DNA from 3 places in the Lysinibacillus sp. C5.1 genome. Region 1 is predicted to be linked to each of the others. Evidence: riboswitches for the same ligand, from Rfam matches in the RefSeq annotation. Region 1 holds a riboswitch; each other region holds the start of a gene.
What was found. A riboswitch is a leader RNA that binds a small molecule or an ion and turns the genes downstream of it on or off. The one in region 1 is predicted to bind cobalamin.
Positions count from the first base shown of each region.

Region 2: another riboswitch for cobalamin. It lies ahead of I5435_RS12935 (ribonucleoside-diphosphate reductase subunit alpha); the one in region 1 lies ahead of cobT (nicotinate-nucleotide--dimethylbenzimidazole phosphoribosyltransferase).
Region 3: another riboswitch for cobalamin. It lies ahead of nikA (nickel ABC transporter substrate-binding protein); the one in region 1 lies ahead of cobT (nicotinate-nucleotide--dimethylbenzimidazole phosphoribosyltransferase).

Region 1 is NZ_CP066226.1:1,174,905-1,182,652, reverse strand. It holds gene glnA (type I glutamate--ammonia ligase) at 1-581, opposite strand, end outside; gene I5435_RS05415 (MerR family transcriptional regulator) at 681-1,055, opposite strand; gene I5435_RS05410 (methionine gamma-lyase family protein) at 1,278-2,528, opposite strand; gene I5435_RS05405 (trimeric intracellular cation channel family protein) at 2,676-3,281, shown strand; gene cobT (nicotinate-nucleotide--dimethylbenzimidazole phosphoribosyltransferase) at 3,502-4,557, opposite strand; cobalamin riboswitch at 4,668-4,842, opposite strand; gene I5435_RS05395 (rhodanese-like domain-containing protein) at 4,967-5,269, opposite strand; gene hfq (RNA chaperone Hfq) at 5,368-5,598, opposite strand; gene miaA (tRNA (adenosine(37)-N6)-dimethylallyltransferase MiaA) at 5,706-6,590, opposite strand; gene I5435_RS05380 (alpha/beta fold hydrolase) at 6,577-7,494, opposite strand; gene I5435_RS05375 (glycerol-3-phosphate dehydrogenase/oxidase) at 7,498-7,748, opposite strand, start outside.
Region 2 is NZ_CP066226.1:2,661,863-2,669,610, reverse strand. It holds gene I5435_RS12955 (histidine phosphatase family protein) at 1-131, shown strand, start outside; gene I5435_RS12950 (bifunctional adenosylcobinamide kinase/adenosylcobinamide-phosphate guanylyltransferase) at 83-475, shown strand; gene I5435_RS12945 (ECF transporter S component) at 522-1,016, shown strand; gene I5435_RS12940 (hypothetical protein) at 1,013-1,699, shown strand; cobalamin riboswitch at 1,807-1,995, shown strand; gene I5435_RS12935 (ribonucleoside-diphosphate reductase subunit alpha) at 2,156-4,369, shown strand; gene I5435_RS12930 (ribonucleotide-diphosphate reductase subunit beta) at 4,382-5,422, shown strand; partial or broken gene I5435_RS12925 (ABC transporter ATP-binding protein) at 5,693-7,428, shown strand; gene I5435_RS12920 (ABC transporter ATP-binding protein) at 7,425-7,748, shown strand, end outside.
Region 3 is NZ_CP066226.1:2,428,711-2,436,458, reverse strand. It holds gene I5435_RS11785 (ABC transporter ATP-binding protein) at 1-376, opposite strand, end outside; gene I5435_RS11780 (ABC transporter ATP-binding protein) at 388-1,167, opposite strand; gene I5435_RS11775 (ABC transporter permease subunit) at 1,178-1,990, opposite strand; gene nikB (nickel ABC transporter permease) at 1,992-2,945, opposite strand; gene nikA (nickel ABC transporter substrate-binding protein) at 3,018-4,631, opposite strand; cobalamin riboswitch at 4,778-4,970, opposite strand; gene I5435_RS11760 (YqhV family protein) at 5,454-5,729, shown strand; gene I5435_RS11755 (SDR family oxidoreductase) at 6,063-6,776, opposite strand; gene I5435_RS11750 (NAD(P)H-dependent oxidoreductase) at 6,807-7,358, opposite strand; gene I5435_RS11745 (winged helix-turn-helix transcriptional regulator) at 7,681-7,748, shown strand, end outside.

The sequences.
Region 1 (7,748 bases):
TGACCTGGTGCTACTTCATGGTGTGAAGCTTCGATTTCAAAGCCCATTTCTTCAAGCTCTAACACGATATCACGACGACAGTTTTCACCTAAATCTGTAGGCGCTAAGTCAAAATAACCACCGTGGTCATTTACTTCTAATGTAGGTTCACCTTTTGCATCTAATTTGAATAAGAAGAATTCTGGCTCAGGTCCTAAGTTGAAGCTTGTGAAGCCCATATCTTCCATTTTTTTAAGGATACGTTTTAAGTTGTTACGTGGGTCACCAGCGAATGGTTCGCCTTTTGCAGTGTATACGTCACAGATGAAACGTGCTACTTTCCCTTTTTCTGAAGTCCAAGGGAACACTACGAAAGAATCTAAATCAGGATATAAATACATATCCGATTCTTCAATACGTACGAAGCCTTCAATGGACGAGCCATCGAACATCATTTTGTTTTCTAATGCTTTGTCTAGTTGACTAACAGGAATTTCAACGTTTTTAATAGTACCTAGAATATCCGTAAATTGTAAACGAATGAAACTTACATTTTTCTCCTCGATTAAACGCTTGATGTCGTCTTTTGTGTATTTACCCACAGTTTTCCACACTCCTATAAATTGTCTTGCTTATATCATTACCCTACCCTACTAAAAAAATAATAAACTGATTGTAATTTGAACCATTTCGTATTTATTTTAATAGAATCGGGATAAATCCCCACGTCGGATGGATGATTTTTGCATGCGCTGCGCTTGACGCATTTCTTCGCGCATAATCCGACGTAATTCTGTGTCGGTTAAATCTGGTTCTTCAGCGGCAATAGGATCTGATTTTTTGGCAAATATTTTTTTAATCTTCGCCATATTCATGCCCTGCTCCAAGTAATCTTTTATTTCAAGAAGTATATCGACGTCATTTAATGAAAACATACGACGATTGCCTTCTGTTCGGTGTGGCTCAATTAAATGGTGTTCTTCATAATAACGAATTTGGCGTGCCGAAAGCTCGGTCAATTGCATCACGATACTCATAGATAATAACGGCATAGTTCGTCTAATTTCACGACTCATTTAAGTCCCCCCCAATACCCGCTTATCATATAACGAAAAAAATTCACTGTCAACAAAGATGTTAGGTTTCCTAACATGGTTTTTTAATTTTTTTTAGAATTGATGCAAAATTGTTAAAAACTAGTCAAAATACCTGAACGAAACATACACTTTTACAGTTTATCTATTTATATTAGAGATAAGCCCCATCACTAAACTGTAATGGGGCCTTGTTAATAAAGTCTATTTTTGTAAGCCTTGAACTGCACTACAAATAGCAAATTTCACGTGCTCATATGTCAAGCCACCTTGAATAAATGCTGTAAACGGTGGACGAATTGGACCGTCTGCTGTCAGTTCAATACTCGAACCTTGAATAAATGTGCCTGCCGCCATAATAACATCATCCTCGTAGCCTGGCATATAAGCAGGCTCTGGTGCATAATGCGCATTAATTGGCGAGTTGGCTTGAATTTCACGACAGAAAGCAACCATTTGCTCGGCTGTATTAAACGATACCGATTGAATTAAATCTGTACGTTCAGCATGATAACTTGGGAACGTCGTCATGCCTACTTCCTCTAACATAGCCGCTGTGAAAATCGCACCTTTTAATGCTTGGCTGACTACATGTGGTGCTAGGAAAAAGCCTTGGTAAAAGTCACCTAGCGTATTTAATGTAGCGCCTGCCTCCGCACCAATTCCTGGTGATGTCATACGATATGCACATTTTTCTACTAAGTCAGCTCGACCTGCAATATAACCACCTATTTTAGCTAAACCGCCACCTGGATTTTTAATAAGCGAACCAGCCATTAAATCCGCACCTACTTCTGTAGGTTCTTGTGCTTCCACAAATTCTCCATAGCAGTTATCTACAAATATAATAGCATTGGGTGCTAATTCACGTACCTTGGCACACATTTCTGCAATTTGCGAAATTGTAAAGGATGGACGTGATGCATAGCCTTTTGAACGTTGAATGGCTATCATTTTTGTGTTCGGTGTAATGGCTGCAGCGACTGCAGACCAGTCAACCGTTTCGTTATCGATTAAATCTACATGTCGATAACCAATTTTATAGTCCTTTAGCGAGCCCGTATCTTTGTCTCCTCCATCGACAATCGACTGTAATGTGTCATATGGTTGGCCTGATATATAAAGCAATTCATCACCTGGTCGTAACACGCCGAATAGACTAAGCGTAATTGCATGTGTTCCAGATATGATTTGAGGACGAACAATTGCCGCCTCTGCTCCAAAAACTTCCGCATACACACGTTCAAGATTGTCACGGCCTTCATCATCATAGCCATAGCCATTGGATGGATGTAAATGAAAATCGCTCACTTGATGCGTTCTAAATGCTGAAAGGACTTTTTGCTGGTTGAAGAACGCCATATTTTCTACTTTCGTATGATATGGGCGGACTCTTTCCTCAATTTTTTCCGCTAATGCTAACGTTTCTGCTGTTAAATGGGTTGTAAAAGTCATTGTTTTCGTCTCCGTTTCAAATTGTTCTTTCCTATCTTATCAATTTGTTTGCAACCCTGCAAAAAATGCTATTGTGTCTAGCTGTTAAATACGCTAAGCTAAGGGGCGGACTTACTACAAATTATTCTCGTTTAAGGAGGGAAAGTGATGGCTTGGGAAGTTTTTAGCATAATTGGGACAATTGCCTTCGCTATTTCCGGGGCAATAATTGCAATGGAAGAAGAATACGATTTATTCGGTGTATATATACTTGGCATTGTAACTGCATTCGGTGGCGGTGCCATTCGTAATTTACTTATCGGTTTACCAGTTACAACGTTGTGGGGACAGGATATGATGTTTCAAATTGCAATCGCTGCCATTACGATATTTTTTATTTTTCCTCATCATCTTATACAGCATTGGCATCGTTGGGGCAATTTTACAGATGCTATAGGCTTATCGGCTTTTGCTATACAAGGGGCATTATATGCAGTGAAGCTCAATATGCCCATTAGTGCGGTTATTGTAGCCGCAGTCTTAACTGGTTCAGGTGGTGGAATAGTTCGTGATTTATTGGCAGGACGTAAGCCACTCGTGCTACGTGATGAAATCTACGGTGTCTGGGCAGCACTTGCTGGTCTACTTATTGGATTGGAATTACTAGAAGGAGATATCTTTTTATACGTGTTATTCGGGGTAATTACAATTTTACGAGTACTTTCATATATGAAGAAATGGCGCTTACCTTTGCGAAAATTGAATCGAGCTTAAGGATGTAGAACTTAGCTATTCTTGCTTTTGCAATAAATAAAAAATTAGAAGTGTTCACCTAGTTGTTGATAGCGGGTAACAACGGCATAGCAGAAAAGTGTTAGATTGATTGGGTTCAATCTAACACTTTTTCTCTTTTGCCCCAGCTTCCTTTTGGCTATAGACAATTACTCTTTAAATGTTTAACTATGATTTTTCCCTATCGGCACTTAACAAATGATTACTTCTCTACCAGCCCGACAGACTCAGCTAATGTCGCCATGTTGCTCACCATAGAGCAAGCTGCATCGAGTATTGGAAAGGCTAAAGCTGCACCAGAACCCTCTCCCAATCGCATGTTCATATGAAGCATCGGCTCCACTCCTAACAGTTCAGCAGCTATTTTTGCCCCCGGTTCTTCAGAGGCATGGGAAGGAATAATATAATCTTGCACTTTCGGTTCGAGTTCATAAGCGATAAGAGCAGCGACTGTCGAAATAAAGCCATCAATTACAACGGGCTTACGATTGGCAGCAGCCGCCAGAATTACACCAGCCATCGCACCTATCTCTAACCCACCCACTTTTGCAAGTACATCAATCGCATCATGACGATTCGGTTTATTTAAGGCAATGGCGTTTTGAATGACTTCAACTTTATGCGCAATTCCTCCTGATCCAACCCCTGCACCGAATCCTGTCACTTCTTGTGGGTGACACGCATGCAGTACGGATAAGATAGCCGCACTTGGTGTAGTATTGCCAATCCCCATTTCACCTGTACCCAATACATTAACTCCTTGTGCTATTTCTGCCGTTGCTACTTCAATTCCTACTTCAATTGATTGAATGGCTTCTTCCCTTGTCATGGCTGGACCTTTTGCCATGTTATCCGTCCCGTATTTTATTTTTTTTATTATAACACCCGCATCGAGCGGAATATCCTGTTTTACCCCTACGTCCACTGTTACAATTTTGGCATTCGTTATGTTTGCAATAGCACAAACACCTGTTATCCCTTTTGGAAAATTTAATGTTTGAAGAAATGTTACATCTTGCGGATTGGATGTTACGGCTTCATCACACACACCGTGATCGCCTGCACAGACAATAATTGCTTTGTTATCAATTTTAGGATAGAGCTCTCCTGTAATACCAGCCAATTGTATAGCCAGTGATTCAAGTTTTCCTAAGCTACTTGGTGGCTTGCTAAGAGAATCTATATAGTCCCTTGCTTTTTCCATTATTTCGTTATTAGCATGTTGAATCTGTTGAAGTGTTTGTTGTAATAATTGCATGTTCATTTCTCCTTTTTAAATAGCCTATTACATAAAGATTGAAATAAAAAAATGGAAAAACCTGTAGTTTATCTCATAACAAATAAACTACAGACTTTTCCATCGTCTATATCATCCGAAGCAATTAGGCAGGTCTCCTGGCTCAATTTCAACATTTTATAGAACCTTCCCAGCTATGCTAGTGGTATTCTCTATAAAACTCCGTTTTACAGTGGTGGGACCGCTAAAGATTTTCACTTTATTCCCTATTCTCCCAAAGTGGGCACCTAATGCTTTTATGTAATTACTTTAAATTTACGACAAAGTGTTTTTAGTGTCAATATTGAAAAAATTTTTGTACTCGCACTTTAGTCCAATAAAAAACGAGGTACTTAACAAGCTGACCTGTTACATACCTCGATATATCTTCTTATTTAAATTCTAATTCTCCATCATAAGCAAGCATGCCACCTTCAAGGTTTGTTACGTCAAAGCCTTGTGCTTCTAAGTATGCACAAGCATTTGCAGAACGTCCACCTGCTTTACAAACGATAATATATGGTTTAGTCGTATCTAATTCATCCAAGCGCTCAGGGATTGTCCCAAGTGCAATATGTTGCGCACCAGGGATAACACCTTGTGCTACTTCATCGTCTTCTCGCACATCAATAATGTAAAGGTCTTCGTTTGCATCTAATCGTTCTAATAATTGTGTTGTATCCATCGATTTCATCTATAAAATCCTCCAATATATCAATTTCCTATTACATTATAGCGTGAACGAAAAAAAACAGCTAGTGATGTAACACTAACTGTTTCTATTTACTTTATTTATTCTTCTGCCTCTAAAAATTCGACTTGCTTTGCTGGAACGAATGTAGAAATTGCGTGTTTGTAAATGAGATGCTGTTTACTTTCAGCATCTACTAATAATACTGTAAAGTTATCATAGGATTTCACAGTTCCTTTTAACTGGAACCCGTTTAACAGAAACACAGTTACAAAAACACTGTTTTTACGTAGATGGTTCAAAAACGTATCTTGCAAATTGATTGATTTCATAGAATGCGCCTCCCCTACTCTCTTTCTACCTCTTCATTCCTATAGTAGCATGTTCTACCAATTTATCAATTAGTAATTTTTAGAAATTATTAAAGTTTTTAGTCTTTTCAAATAAAATGAATATCCATTTTATTGCGGAAATAAGTCAACTGTCTTTTCGCATAACGTCGAGAATTTTGCTTTAAATTTTCGATTGCTTCTTCTAATGTACATCTACCATCTAAGTAATCATACAATTCCTTATAACCGATCGCTTGAATCGACTGTACACCTCGAATATTTTGTTGCCATAGTCCCTGCACTTCTTGCAGTAGCCCTTTATCCATCATGACATCCACTCGGAGATTAATGCGCTCATAAAGTTCTTCGCGAGACATATTTTGACCAAGTCCTATAATTAAGTGGCGATACAATGGGATTTCTCCACGATTGTGTTCCTCTGACGCCTTTGAAACACCACTTAATTCAATCATTTCTAACGCTCGAATCACACGTCTTGTATTGTTTGGATGAATTGTTTCAGCAGTTTTCGGATCAAGTGCTGCTAACTTAGCATGCATAGCTTCTGGACCTAACTTTTCTAGCTCCTCATAATAAGCTTTACGTGCTAGGTCATCAACCTGCTCGTCTGTAAATTGAAAATCATAAAGGACTGCTTGTACATATAGGCCAGAACCTCCAACAATAATCGGTAGCTTACCACGCGCCTGTATCTCATTAATTTTAGAGCGTACTAACGCTTGGTATTCCGCTACTGAAAAGGATTCCGTTGGCTCTTTGAAGCTTAATAAGTGATGTGGCACACCTTCCATCTCTTCTTCAGTAATTTTCGCTGTACCAATATCTAAACCTTTATAAATTTGCATGGAATCGCCATTAATAATTTCACCATTGTACTTTTTGGCTAGTTCAATGCTTAGTGCTGTTTTACCTGAAGCTGTTGGCCCAACAATTGCTACGACCTCTGCTTGCTGTATTTTATTTTCTATCATACTTTTCTAACCACCGTAATAAAACTTGATGAACCGCCTGTTGATTGTCTTCATTTAAAATTTCATGTCGTTTATCTTCAAATAAATAGACAGTAACATCTTGTAATCCTGCTGCTGCAAATTGTTCAGCTACGGAATAAACACCTAGACCACTATCGCCAACAGGGTCCTTGCTACCGCTGATCAATAGAATCGGCAAGTTTTTCTGTATTTTTTCAATCTCTTTTTTTCGATTCAATACCATAAAGCCAGCTGTTAAGTCAGCAAAAAATTGATTGCTTGGAATAAAGCCACAATATGGGTCGTCAATATACTTTTGCACTTCCTGCTCTACCGAACATAGCCAATCATACCCGGTTTTAGGATTTGGAAACTGCTTATTAAAGCTACCAAAGCTCAACTTATTTAATAAAGGGCTCTCGGTTTCTTTACCGTGCCGCATTGCGAATACTTGCGCAACATAATGTCCTATCCTATGCAACGCTGAAACACTTCCTGTTCCACAAAGAATAACGTTAGCAACATTTGCTCCATAAAGTTGAATAAATCTTCTAGCAATAAAGGACCCCATACTATGCCCGAATACCATTAAAGGCACATCTGCAAATTGAGCATGTATAGCCATCATGACTTCATGCGCATCTTCCACAACCCGATCAAAACCATTTTTTTCAGCGAAAAAGCCTAATGTGCCATTATAACCTGCCGTCTCCCCATGCCCGCGCTGATCATGCATGGACACGGCATAGCCAGCCGCACAAAGAATTTGTGCAAAGTTTACGTAACGACCGCTATGCTCTGCCATACCATGTAAAATATGAAAATGTCCCTTACAGGGAATAGTCGGCGTCAAAATTCGTGTAAACACAAAATGTCCATCAGACATTTTCATATAACGCTCCATCTTTTACACCTCCACATTAGGAAAACTTGTCGCATCTAGAATCGCTTGTTCTAATTGAGCAATATAAGTATTTCTTTGTGACTCTGAATAATGTAAACGCTGCTGCATCACTTGCACTACTTGTTGTTTATAACGTTTCACTGCATCAATATCAAAGTATAGTAAGCCCGTACGACGAATAAAGAAATCACAAGGTGTATATACCATTTCCGCTTCTATGCCATATAGTAGCATCGCATGTAAAGCGAGGGGCA
Region 2 (7,748 bases), 1.5 Mb from region 1:
AGGCTTTTTGGTCATATCAAGCACCCCATAATCGCCTATTTACGCTAACGTTTTCCCGAGCAGCTTGGAAGGAGGGAGCTAGATGCATGTCTTTATCGGAGGAGCCTATAACGGAAAAACCGCTTATGTAGAGCGATTACTAAAAGATGATCACTATACGATAATTGATGGCGAACTACCAGATGTTGCACCTGATTGTGATGCACTCATTATTAAAAATTTAGAACAATGGCTCGTAAAACGCAATTTGGAGGAAGATGAAGCCATTATCCATCACATTTTGACAACACTTAAAAGCCTTGAAAAAAACTGTGTAGTGTATATGATTGTAACCGATATGGGACGTGGTGTTGTACCGATGGAAAAGCAAGCAAGACTATTGCGTGACACGTGTGGTCGCTTGTATCAGGCGTTATTTGTAGAAGCACAACAAGTAAATCGCATTTGGTATGGCATTGCAGAACGTATTAAATAAACGAGTTTAGGCTTCAGTAGAATACTTGTAGAAAAGAGGAAATGGAATGAATCGACAAAAATTAATGAGTTTGACATTAACAGCCATGGTTGCGGCGATTTGTGCAGTTGGGGCAGTTATTAAAATTCCGTCTTTTGTATCATCGGCGGCACTCGACTCAGCGCCAGCATTTTTAAGCGTTGCATTTTTATCGCCTGTATTGGCAGGAGTAGCAGGGTTAATAGGTCATTTGATTACAGCATTGACATCTGGTTTTCTACTTGGACCTTTGCATCTTATTATTGCGGTCGAAATGTTTATTGTTGTATGGCTATTCGGTGTGATGCACAAAAAAGGTATGCATTTTTGGAAATGGCCAGTAGCGCTTATATTAAACGGTGTGATCGCACCACTCCCATTTTATTTCATCATTAGTCCAGCGTTTTTCTGGGGCTCATTAGCGAGTATTTTCATGGCAACTGTCATCAATTTATTGATTGTAGCTGTCGTGATGCCAATACTCTCGAAAGTGTTTGTTCGTAAGGCAGGGCGAGCAAATTGAGAAATGCAGTAAAAATAGGGAATCTGATTGTTACAACAGATAATGCTGCAGCCATCGGAGAAAAACCTCAAGATGTCGTATCGGCTCCGGATACATTAACGGCTTATTTAACTGGGCGTGTCACTTTTCTAGAACAGCTTGCAGCCGATGCCCTACCCAGTCATATTATTCTTGCCAACTTTTCAGGCGATGAGGCGTGGTCTCGTTATGTCGAAGGACTTGCGCAAGTCTTTGAAGAAGCAGGTCTACCATGTCCACCTGTAAATGGCAGTTCAGAATCCAATATGCCGACTGTGCAATCGGGATTATCTGTAACAATGTTAGGTGAAATGCAAACAAGGTCGTCATTTGCTAGTGACAACCTGATTTGGTATACGTATGGACTGCCACTCGTTGGCAATGAAGTGCTTGCGCAGCCTGAAGATGTGGCCCAACTACAGCCCATTTACCAAGCTTGGCGCGAGGAAATTGTGCAACAAGTTTGGCCGGTAGGTTCTCAAGGCTTACAAGCAGAATTTTTAAGACTTTTTGGTCAGCAACAAATTAAAAGTTCGCTGGATGTAGGAAAAACAGCAGGGCCATGTGCGGTAATTTTACTAGGAATCAATCCAGAAAAAGAGCAACTGGCACAAAAAATTTTTACTAGAAATTTTGAGAAACTGCGTAAAACTGCATTGGAATAGGGCTTGCTTCGAGCAAAAGTAGCGTTTTCGAGAATACAAGGGGCAAAACGCCTATTGAAACGTTAAACACAATATGTTAGATTTGTTTAGGAGTTAAAACACTATATATAGTATATTGGACAAGCGGTACCAGTATGGTTTAAAAGGGAATTCGGAAATAGAGATATCTAAAGCCGAAGCTGTCCCCGCAACTGTAAGTGCTGACAAATAATTAGGATGCCACTGTGAAAGAACGGGAAGGCAATTATTTGAAGGAAGCATGAGCCAGGAGACCTGCCGAGTTGTTCAAGACAGCAACACATCTTCGGGGATTGAGAAGTGGAGGCGAGAGATTTGTCCACTTCGATGTGTACATGTCCTTCATTTCCATTTCCGATTTTACAGCGATTACGCAACCGAAACAGGGTGTGTAATCGCTTTTTTGTGTGCGCTGATAGAAAGGGAGAGAATGGGAATATGACAATTCAAATCGAACAGCAGATGGCTAAGTTAAAGAAAAGTTACACAGAGGAGGAGCTTGAAAGCTTTGTAAGATTATCGGATAGATGGCTACGAAAAAATGACAATGCAACATTTGAAGCTTGGGCGGATGCGATGATTTTACAAACACTTAGTCTTATTGATGAGGAAGAGCCATATTGGACATTTGTTGCTGCCCAAATTTACTTAGAAAAATTGTATGATCAATTTGCTACCCGTCGTGGTGTTGGGGTGGAAGATGTCTATAAGGTATTTCCAGAGCAACTTGCTCGCTATACCGAGGCAGGGCTTTATCACGATTGTTTAACGACGAAGTATAGTGAACTAGAGCTAGTCGAGCTTGCGTCTTATCTTGAACAGAGTCGTGATGAGCTGTTTACGTATATCGGTTTAAAAACGTTAATGGACCGCTATGTTGTGCGTGATTATACAAAAACACCTGTAGAATTACCGCAAGAGCGTTGGATGGTCATTGCAATGACATTGATGCAAGATGAAACGGAAAACCGCTTAGAAAAAGTACGAGAATCGTATTGGGCGATGAGTAATTTATATATGACGGTTGCAACACCAACATTGTCAAATGCCGGAAAAACGCATGGCCAGCTTTCAAGCTGCTTTATTGATACGGTAGATGATAGTTTACAAAGTATTTATGATACGAACACCGATGTTGCAACATTATCGAAATACGGGGGCGGTATAGGCGTTTACATGGGGAAAATCCGTAGTCGTGGCTCCTCTATCAAAGGGTTTAAAGGCGCATCTAGTGGGGTACTGCCATGGATCAAACAACTTAATAATACAGCGGTGTCAGTGGATCAGCTTGGTCAACGCCAAGGCGCAATCGCCGTATATTTAGATGTGTGGCATAAAGATGTCTTTACGTTTTTAGATTTACGTTTAAATAATGGAGACGAACGATTACGCGCGCATGATATTTTCACTGGTTTATGTTTACCGGATATTTTTATGGAAGCAGTCGAAGCGCGTGGAGAGTGGCATTTATTTGACCCACATGAAGTACGTGAGGTAATGGGCTTCTCACTTGAAGATTGTTATGATGAGCAAAAAGGACAAGGCTCTTTCCGAGATAAATATGCGTCGTGCATTGCCAATCCACTATTAAGTCGAGAAGTGGTGCCGGCAATCGATATTATGAAGCGTATTATGCGTTCACAGTTGGAAACAGGTGTACCATTTATGTTTTACCGCGATGAAGTAAATCGCATGAATCCAAATAAGCATGAAGGGATGATTTATAGTTCAAATTTATGTACTGAAATTTTCCAAAACATGTCGCCGACGCAATTCGAATCCATTACGTTAGAAGATGATGTGATTGTGACACGTCGTAAGCCAGGAGATTTTGTTGTATGTAATTTATCTTCTGTCAATTTAGGAAAGGCTGTTCCGGCTGGTGTGTTAGAGCGTTTAATACCGATTCAAGTGCGCATGTTAGATAATGTGATTGCCTTAAATACTATTCCTGTGAAACAAGCCGAGCGTACTAATGCTCGTTATCGTGGAATTGGGCTAGGGACATTTGGTTGGCATCATTTACTTGCCTTGAAGGAAATTCAATGGGAGTCGGATGAGGCAGTTGACTTTGCTGATAAATTATACGAGCATATTGCGTATTTAACGATTCGTGCATCGAGTGCACTTGCGCGCGAAAAAGGTGCTTACCCATTATTTGAGGGCTCTGACTGGCAAACGGGTGTTTATTTTGAAAAGCGTAGCTACAACAGTGACAAGTGGCAAGCTTTGCGTGCGGATGTCGCAAAATATGGAATGCGCAATGGGTATGTAATGGCCGTAGCACCAAATTCATCGACATCTATTTTGGCAGGCAGTACGGCAACAATTGATCCGATTTTCCAAAAGAGTTACTCCGAGGAGAAAAAGGATTACAAAATTCCTGTTACAGTACCGGACTTATCACCCGTAACGACTTGGTATTATAAGTCTGCTTACTTTATCGATCAAAACTGGACAATTAAACAAAATGCGGCACGTGCCCGTCATATTGACCAGGGCATTTCGCTTAATTTATATGTGCAAAATACGATTCAGGCAAAAGACTTACTCGCTTTACATCTTAATGCTTGGGCAAGTGGCGTAAAAACGACTTATTATGTGCGCTCAACATCTGTTGAATTGCTAGAATGTGAGTCTTGTGCAAGCTAGGAGGAATAGAAAATGACAACAATTACGAAACGAAAAATGATGGATAAGGAGGCGCCAAACCGTTCGACAGCCATTGTGAACGGGCGCTCTTCTAATATTTTAAACTGGGATGATGTGCGTTTTAGTTGGGCGTACCCAAAATATAAAAAAATGCTTGGGAACTTTTGGACACCTTTTGAGATTAATATGAGCAATGATGTCAAACAATTTCCAACTTTATCAGCGGATGAACAGGAATCATTTTTGAAAATTATTGGCTTACTGGCGCTGTTAGACAGTGTACAAACGGATTTTGCGGGCAAGGTGGCGGACTATTTAACGGATTCGAGCCTTAATGCCTTAATGATTATTTTAGCGCAACAAGAAGTGATTCATAATCATTCCTATTCTTATGTTTTATCCAGTATTGTAAATAAAGATGAACAAGACCGTACATTTGACTTTTGGCGCACGGAGCCAGTGTTAGAGCGTCGCAATGATTTTGTGATGAAAGGCTATCAAGCATTTGCAGAGGAACCAAATGTTGAAAATATGTTAGAGGCCATTGTCTATGATGTTATTTTAGAAGGCTTATTTTTCTATTCAGGCTTTGCCTTCTTCTATCATTTAGCACGCAATCAAAAAATGGTGGCTTCGTCAACGATGATCAATTATATCAACCGTGATGAACAGCTACATGTGGATTTATTTGTGAAAATCTATCAGGAATTGCTAGCGGAATTTCCTGAATATGATACACCAGAACGAGCGGCGCGTGTGCAGGAGATTTTCCGTGAAGCGGTTCAACTTGAAATCGATTGGGCAAATGAAGTCATAGGTGAAAAAATTGAAGGACTTGATGTGGAAGATGTCCATGATTATGTCCATTTTTATGCGAATGTACGTTGCCACCAACTAGGGGTAGAGCGTCCGTTTGAGGGTTATCGAAAAAATCCATTAAAATGGATTAAAGCATACGAGGATGTAGACTTAGGAAAGACAGATTTCTTTGAACAACGCTCCCGTCAATATGTCAAAGTTAATGTAGAAGATAACGGCTTCGATGACTTGTAATTTAATATAATATAATTGTTTGAGTGCCTGTCACTCTATCCACTTGGCTTTTGCGTAGCATGATGTAAGCCACAACTCCCGCTTTTGCGCCGTATGTTGTGACTTTCTGTATGTGAGTTCCCGCAGAAGTTCAAGTGGATTTTTACTTTCTAGCCAGAAAATTGTTTGAGTGCCTGTCACTAAAATCCATCTGAATTCAGTTGCCAATTGGGAATGATTTTCAGTTATAATGAATAGCGTATGTGATTTACAAGGAACGGAGACGAAAGAATGCAAGTAGTTAAACAGTTAGGGAGGTATTTAGGACCCTATAAATTTTTTACACTGATTGCACCTATTTTAATGGTGCTTGAGGTAACGATGGATTTAATCCAACCAACCATTATGCAACATATGATTGATACAGGAATAGCAAATGGTGACAATTCATATGTCCTTCAAATGTTCGTGTTAATGCTGATGAGTGCGGTTCTTGGACTAGTGGGGGGGATTGGGTGCTCTTTTTATAGTTCCAAGGCGGCTATTCACTTTGCCTCTGATGTCCGTCAATCATTGTATGAAAAAATAATGACGTATTCGGCAAAGGAACGTGATGCTTTCACTACAGGAAAGTTAATTACCATTTTAACAAGTGATGTGGAAAGTGTTCAACGTGCATTTATGATGACGTTACGGATTTTTGTTCGTGGCCCGCTGTTATTTATTGGGGCTGTTATTATTGTTTTTGTAACAGCTCGCGAATTATTTTCTATTTTACTAGTAATTTTGTACCGATTTTAATAATGGCCATGTATTTTTTTACAAAATATTCAGGTGTTTTGTATCGTAAAGTACAAGAGGTTATTGACGGGGTTAATACAAAATTACAGGAGAATTTAGCGGGGATTCGTGTGGTGAAAGCGTTTCGACGTGAAAAGCATCAGGTAGAGCAGTTCGCTATGCTCAATGACACGCTAACGAAACGTTTTATTACCGCAGAACAAATAGTAGGAATACTGGTACCGTTTACGATGTTTGTCGTCAATATTGGCATTGTTGCGGCACTTTGGCTAGGTGCCATTAAAGTGGAAACAGGTACATTGCAAGTTGGTGTTATACTTGCGTTTATAAACTATTTAACGATTATTTTAAATGGACTCATGTCTTCGAGTATGGTTCTAATGCAAATTGCTCGTGCTCTTCCTTCTGGGGAGCGTATTGTGGACGTCCTAAATAGGGAAGTGGCAGTTACAGAAGTAGCACAGCCGATTACGACGTCCATCCAAGGAATGATAGACTTCCAAAATGTAAGCTACCGCTATTATGAAAATTCGGAGGATGTCCTGAAAAACATTACATTTTCTGTACAGGTAGGGCAAACAATTGGGATAATTGGTAAAACGGGGAGTGGTAAATCAACACTAGTAAAACTATTACCACGACTAGTTGACCCGACAAGTGGAGTTATTTTACTAGATGGAAAACCATTACATCAATATGCATTGGCAACATTACGAAAACATATTGGTTTTACCTCTCAAAAGGCTTTACTATTTTCAGGGAAAATTGAAAAAAATATACGTTTTGGGAAGGAGGAAGCGACACAACAGGAATTACAGCTGGCACTTGATGCAGCTTGTGCAACTGAATTTGTTGCGAAACTTGAACAAGGGCCAGCACATGAATTGTCACAAGGGGCAACGAACTTATCTGGCGGTCAAAAACAGCGCTTAGCACTAACCCGCGCATTTGTAAGACGACCAGCTATCCTTGTCTTAGATGATACAACGTCCGCTCTAGATAGCGCATCTGAAAAGCAAGTACAGCAGGCGATTAACGAGCAATTTCAAGAGACAACAACATTTATTGTTGCATCTAAAATTACTTCCATTCAACAGGCGGATTTAATTTTAGTGTTAGAAGATGGCGAAATTGTTGGGCAAGGAACGCATCAGCATTTATTACAAAATAATAAGCCGTACAAAGCAATCTATGCTTCTCAGCAAAAGGCTGGTGAACGACAATGAGTCAAAGTCAACCAAAGCAAATAAATTTTGGACGTGGACCACGAATAGGCGGACCAACAGAAAAAGCTCAAAATCAAAAAACAACGCTCTTACGTTTATGGCACTATATCAAACAACAAAAAGTGGGATTGTACTTCTCGGTATTTTTCGTCATCGCTTCGACATTTTTAAGCTTAGCTGGTCCATATCTAATCGGTCATATTGTGGATGACTATATTATGAAAAAGCAAGTAGCAGGGGCAATTCGACTTGGTATTGTTCTTGCCTGTATTTTTACTGTAGCATCCCTTTTTACTTGGTTACAAACGTATGTCATGATT
Region 3 (7,748 bases), 1.3 Mb from region 1:
TTTTGCTGTAATGTTCGAAATTAAGTAATGGTTCCTCTAATATTTCAAAAATCGTTTGCTTCGGATTAAATGAATCGTAGCTATTTTGAAAGACAGCCTGCAAATCTCTCCGTACCATTATTTTATCCTTGCTGGTTGCTTCATAAAGATTGACACCTTGAAATAAAACCTCACCATTTGTTGGTCGCTCAACACCTAAAATAATGCGACCTAATGTACTTTTTCCTGAACCACTTTGCCCAACTATGCCTAAACACTCGCCCTCTTGAAGTGAAAATGACACCTTTTGTATTATAGGTGCTTCCTGCTTTCTTCTAAACATAAACTGTCTTTGAGAATAGTACTTCTCAATATTCTTCACTTCTAGTAGTGTCATATTTTTCACCTCTAAAAAGTAATTCTTGATTGTAAAAGTTTTTTTGTATAAGGATGCTGAGGGGCATCAAAAAAATCAAAGACATTTGCCTGCTCAATAATTTCTCCCTTATACATTACGGCAACATCGTCAGCCAGTTCAGCAATCACACCTAAATCATGAGTCACAAGAATAATAGCAGCCCCCGTTTCTGAGCAAATACGATCAAATAATGTTAACACTTGTTTTTGATTGACTGTGTCTAGAGCTGTCGTTGGCTCATCTGCAATATATAGGGTGGATTGTATCGCCAATGACAAAGCAATCATCACTCGCTGTAACATGCCACCACTTAATTGAAATGGATAATAGTGCAATAGCTCATCTGCGTTGGGTAAATTGACCTTATACATGGTATCAATTGCAATCTGTCTCATTTCTTTTTTAGTCATCACAAAGTGAGCTTTTAATGTTTCTAGGAAATGCTTTTCAATTGTTTGAATACTATCGAAGGCAGTGGCTGGATTTTGCATAATCATAGACAAATGCCTTCCACGATAAGCTCTTAATGTAGAAGCTGTCATAGCCAGTAAATCTTTTTGTCTATATAGAACTTGACCTTGTGTAATCTGCGCCAAAGATGGGAGTGTTTGCATCATGGCATGGCAAAGCATTGTTTTTCCACTACCACTTTCCCCGATAATTCCTAAGACACGCCCTTTATAGGCAGTCATATTAATAGAGGACAATACATTTTTTTCGCCGATTTTCACCGTTAAATCTTTCACTTCTAACACTTTCTCTTTGTCCATAACTTCCCCTTTACTCAAATTTCTTTAGACTACTTGCTAAACGATTAAACAATAGAACAACCAGAACAATGGCAAGTCCCGGATAAAGCATTAATTCAGGATGTTGGCGAATGTACTGCTTCCCTTCGTTCACCATCATTCCCCATTCAGGGATGGGGGCCTGCACGCCAAGTCCGATAAATGAAAAGCCGGCAATTTCCAAAATGACTTTCCCTACATCCAGTGCAACCATTGTTACGATGATAGGTAGCACATTGGGGACATAATGACGTACGATTAAACCGACTCCTGTAGTTCCACTAATTCTAGCTGCTTGAATAAATTCTTTTTCATTCATCCCTATAAATAAGCTTCTTATCATTCTTGAATAATAAATAAGCTGCGTAAAAATAAGTGCAATTAACACATTTTTCAAACTTGGACCTAATAAACCTAAAAGCCCAAATGCTAGTACAAGTGTAGGAAAAGCTAATAAAATATCACATATCCGAATGAATAGGAAATCTATCATACCTCTTTTTAAAGCAACAAATGCTCCTAGAAAGATAGCTAGTATAATCGCTATTATTTGAATTAAAAGAGCTGATCCTAAAGAATAGCGAATACCTAAAAGTATTCGAGAAAAGACACATCTTCCTAAATGATCTGTTCCTAATGGATATTGCCAAGTAGGAGCTAAAAATCGCCTTGTAATATCGACTGCAAAAGGGTCATGGGGCATTAATAATGGTGCAAAAATCCCCAACAAACCAATGATTACAAGTATTGTTAAACTAAACGATTTTTTATAATTTACATGACTTAGTTTCTTTACTAGACTCACTTCAATCTCTCCTGCCCTTCATCATCAGGTGAGGATCCAATACCCGATGTAATACATCGGCGCATAAATTAGAAAGTACATAGATGACGGCAATAATTAGAACATAGCATTGAACAACCGGGTAATCCCGATTAATAATCGATTCAATTAAAAACCTACCGAGTCCTGGCCAACTAAAGACTTGCTCCACAATTACCGCACCACCGAGTAAATTACCAAGTGTCAAGCCCAGCATCGTAGTCAACGTTATCGCAGCATTTCTCATTACATGTTGCATGAGTATGACAGAATTTTTTAATCCTCTTAACTGAGCGTATTGAACATAATGCTTATGTAATTCTTCAATAATCGTTGCACGAATTAACTGAACAAATAATCCAATTGTCGGTAAGGCTAGTGTTAGCGCAGGTAAAACAAGATGAGCAAGTGTCCCCTTCCCATTAGTCGGGAAAATACCAAATTTTAAGCTAAATAGATACAGTAATAAAAAACCTAACCAAAATGTTGGAATTGATACACTCAAGATAGAAAACAATCTAATTATTTTATCGATTATGGCACACTTATACAGTGCGCTTATCATACCTAATGGGATACTAAAAACAAGAATGAGCACAAATGCAGCAACAGCCAATTCGATAGTTGCTGGTAATTTAGCGAATAGCTCATGTGCCACTGGTAATTTACTAACAAAAGAAGTACCAAAATCAAACTGCAAAACTCCTATTAACCAAAGCAGATATTGAATAAGTAAAGGTTTGTCTGTCCCAAGTTCCTCACGTAATGCCTGGATTGCCTCTTCCGTTGGCGTAACTTTAGCCAATCTTAAAATAACCTCCGCAGGCTCTATTGGAACGAAGCGAATAAATACAAACGTCAATATAGATACCCCTAATAATACAAACGGTAACGTTAAAATTCTTTTTAAACAAAACATCCATGTCGATTCGTACATGCTGTCACCTCCTACCCAATCCTATGATAAAGAGAGAGCTGTCTTTGTAAGACACTCTCTCTTCTACTTGTATTACTCTGTATCCATTTGTGCATATGGAATATCATATTCAGATGCACGAGGCACAAAATCCTTCATATATGGTTGATAAATCACGTTATTTGTTTCATAAGATATCGGATAGAATAGTGCTTGATCATGGAACATAGTTAAAATATCCGTATAGAGCTGCACTCGTTCCTCTTCATCTGTTCCAACTAATAATTGGTGAATTTTAGTATCAATTTCTTTGGTGTTTGGTAAACCTAATTTTGCTTCATAAACACCACTAGCATTTGGTGTAGCTGATTCATTAGCAAAGCCATGTGGATCTGTTGGTGGTCCGTTTGTACGCCAAAAATTAATATCCACCTGATTATCCATTAATTTTTGAAGGCCAACCATTACATCTGCACCTTCTAGATTCAACTGTACCCCTATTTTTGCTAGTTCACCTTGCATCAACTCAGCCATTGGTTTTTGAATGGCATCTGTTGCGATATAGATTAAATCTAATGATAATGGTTGTCCGTTTTTCGAACGAATTTTATCGCCCTTTTGTAATGTCCACCCAGCTTCATCAAGTAGCTGTTGCGCTTTTTCTGGATTATACAAGATTGGTTCTAAATCAATATTGGCAAAAGGAATTGCATCCCAAAATAGTGTGTCGGCCACTTTTTCTGTACCATGTGTAATACTATCAACCATTTGCTCCTTATTGATAGCATATTGAATGGCTTGACGTACCTTTAATTCTGCTAACGGTCCTGACTGCGTATTGAATAATAACGCTTTTGTAGACAATGGTTCAGAGGTAGCTGTTTTATATTTGTCACTATCTTTTAAATACGAATAGTTATCTAAACTAATGATGCCACGACCATAAATTAAATCTAACTCTTCGTTTTCAAATGCCAACGAAATCGATTCAGAATCAGGGATGATTTTTACTTTAATTTGTTCTAAGAGAGGTTTTTCCCCCCAATAGTTTTCGTTGCGACTAAATAAAGCATATTCATCTTTTTTGTAATCTGTTAATACCCATGGACCTGTCCCAACTGGTGCTTTGATGGAATCTTGCGTCGCATCTCCTTCAGGGAATCCGTTATCCCCTAAAAAACGGAATGGACGTACAAAGGCCAGTTCGTTTAATACTGGATAATAAGGTTCATCTAATTGCAAACGAATTGTATAATCATCTTCTTTTACAACCTCAACAATATGGTTGACCATGCCCATCCAAAAATGTATTTCCCGATTTGCTAATATGGCATCGAAGTTACGAATGACATTATCCGCATTAAAAGCAGTTCCGTCTGAATACTTAACGTCTTTTCTTAAATGGAAAATGTAAGAAGTCTTATCCTTTGAAATGTCCCAACTTTCTGCTAGCTTAGGCGTAATAGTCCCATCATCGTTATACTCAACCAAAGATTCGTAGACCATTGCTTGTGCAGTCATTTGATTAGGTAAATATGTATGAGGGTTTAATGGACCGACATCTAAAGGCCATCCAATCGTTATCATTTTTTCGTCATTTGTTTGTGTTGTTGTTTTTCCCTTTTCTGTATCAGTGTTTGTACAACCTGCAAGAACACTGAAAGTCAAAAAAAGTACAAACGGAAGTAAATACTTTGTCAATCTCATTTTCTGTCTCCTATCTCCTATCTTGGTTCAAAAGCATCTACTACTAGATAAAAGAAAGCATAAAAAAACCTTATTCAAAAAGAATAAGGATAGATAAGCCTACAAAAAGTAAGTCTCCATCCATCTCCCTATCTTTCGTAGATCATCAATGAATCTTCTTACAAGCAGGCATTCTGGCTCATGAATCATTATTTTGTTTCACCTTCACGAGTAATAACTCTGTGTCAATGGAAACAAAACTCCTCATTTACAGTTGCGGGACAGCATGGGATTTACACCCATTTTCCTTTTAATTGAATGAAATTTCATTTCACTCAAACTTGTAATAATTGCTATGAAATTAGTATTAAACATAACATGCACGAAAGTTTACGTCAATTTTATTTTCAGAATATAATAAAATAAGAAAAATCTTCATTATTTTATAAACTTGCTGAGTGTATTCATTTAACTAAAAAAGACCATTGTTCCAAAAGAGAATAAGGCTGACGTTTTATTAAATATCTACTCCAAATATAAAATTTTAAAAATCTTAGCGTAGCCTTCCAGTCTCATTTGATAAATTGATAAACCTCTCTTTAAGTACTAACTTCCCCAGGATTTTACAAAACAGAAAATAGATTTATAAAACTGATTGTATTAATATTTTTTGCACTTTTAACTAGATAATCAACATAGTAATTAACACTATCAAGCATACGATTACAAGCATATCTCATACGAATGATACATATAGTGATGTTAGTATTTCATTCAAACAGAATTCTATAATTAGACTGAGATGGATTTATAAGATATGCGAATATTATCTATAAAGATAGGATGATGACCATTATTGAAAAATCGGTTCTAGCTATGGTTATTTTACGTGTATTGTCTGGAAGTATTGAAGTAAGTGCTGGTTTGTTGATGCTAAAGTTGAACAATTTAGAAAAAGCATTCTATATTAATACAATGCTTGCATTGGTTGGTCCAACAGTTTTAATCGTAACAACAGCAATTGCATTATTTGGACTAGCTGATAAAATACCTGTGGCGAGAATTATTTGCTTATTTACTGGAATTACACTTATCATTGTTAGCTCACATATAAAGTAATAGGGACATTTCGTTCTAAATCCTTGTTATGTATTAGCCATCCTGAACAATATCTTTACTGTTCAATAATTTGCTGTAGCGTGTGACGACGCTACTTTTTTTATGTAAAAGTCACCTCTACCTAACAAATTGAGATTGTGTGTATCGCACGCAATTATTCGTTTGTGGCGTTGGTGCTTAAAATCGTCCACACACTGTTGTTAAAAAGAACACTAACTAAACACCTCCGCGTTAATTGATATATACAATACTCGTTAGTCAACGCGAAAGGTGTTTTATTTGTTAGGTCAGTTTTAGTTCTACAAAAGTTTGTTTAGGAAATATATTCTGGTTTTAAGTTAACATGTGGCCGCCTTCTACATGAAGAACCGTTCCAGTCACGAAACTATTTTGTAGCAAATATAGTACGCTTTGTGCAACATCATCAGCTCGCCCTATTCGTTTCACAGGGAGTTTATTTTCAACTGTATTATAGAAGTGATTACGTGCTTCTTCTGGCATTTTGCTACGGGATGGTGTATCAATTATACCTGGTGAAACGATGTTTACTCGGATAGGAGCAAGTTCTAATGCCAAAGTCTGACCTAAATTGGAAATAGCCGCATTAACTGCACCTAGTATTGCTGAGCCCACCATAGCCTTGTAGGCTACAACGCCAGAAAATAAAATAATAGAACCGTTTGGTGAAATGTTAGAAGCACCGTATTTGGCTGCATAATATTGTCCCCAAAATTTGTTTTCAAACAGTTTTCGTGCTTGTGCTGTATCCGTTTGGAGGAATGCCCCGCTGGATGTTTCTGCCGCGCTTATCACCAGATGATCGACATGACCAATCTTTTCAAAGAAAGATTGTACTTGCTGTTCTTGTGTTGTATCTAGAATATAAGTTGTTGCCCTAACTCCTAATTGCTCTTTTGCCTTCTGCAATTTCTCTTCGGAGCGACTGGCAATGATTACTTCTGCCCCTTGCGCTACTAGCTGTTTAGCTGATGCCAAACCAATCCCAGAGCTTCCACCGATAATTACAACTTTTTTATCTTTTAACATATTTCTCTCCCCTTATTCGTTTACATAAGTTTAAAAATTCAATATCTCTTGCAGGTGTAAATCAAGTTCGGATACAAACTTTTCAATCTTTGGATTTTTGACTACGTCATAACAAGAGAAACTCTTTAATGGTTTCATTCCGATAAATTTCTGTATAAGATGTAAATGCATTATTGCATCTTCTAGGGTATTCCCTTCAAAAAATTCACTTGGATTGTTAAATGCTTTTTCAGGGGCATTCCAGGTAAGCGAAAACATATATTTCTTTTCAGTCAACAATCCACCTTTCCCATACTCATCAGCACCCCTAAAAAATAAACCATAGGCATATACCTCATCCATATACGTCTTCAATAAGCCGGGGACACTGAACCAATAAATAGGTGTTTGATAAATGACAATATCAGCCCATATAAATTTTTGTTGTTCTTCTTCGATTTTATATCCGTTTTGAATAATTGTTGTTTTTACATTGTTCTTTTTTTCTAAAAAACTAACCATTTTGTTCATCAATGTTTGGTTCAAATTCCCCTCAGCTGAACTGTATTTCTGATGACCGTTAATAATAAGTATATTTTTCATCTTTTTCTGGCTCCTTCAATTCTGTTATCTCTTAAAACAAACCTAGTGTCTTGCCAATGTTCTACTAACCGTTTGCTACAGCGGGAAAATTCCCTTAGTGTTGTACAAATAGTAATAGCAACGGTAGCTTATTTCATTGATTTCTGACAATAATTTTGAGCACCTCCTCAATTAAGGATGAAATTAACAAATACAAAGATATTATAAATATAGTAACTTCCTTTAGGGAAGTAGTGATATTTAATTCATTAAGTTTCTGAAAGTATACTATTGTGCTATGATGAGGTAAATTGCTCAAAAATTTTGAGGGAGGATGTTTCAAATGAGTGTGATTGAGACAGTAGTGTTGACCAAAGGAGTACCTGGTGAGGCTTGCCCCATTGCGAAAAC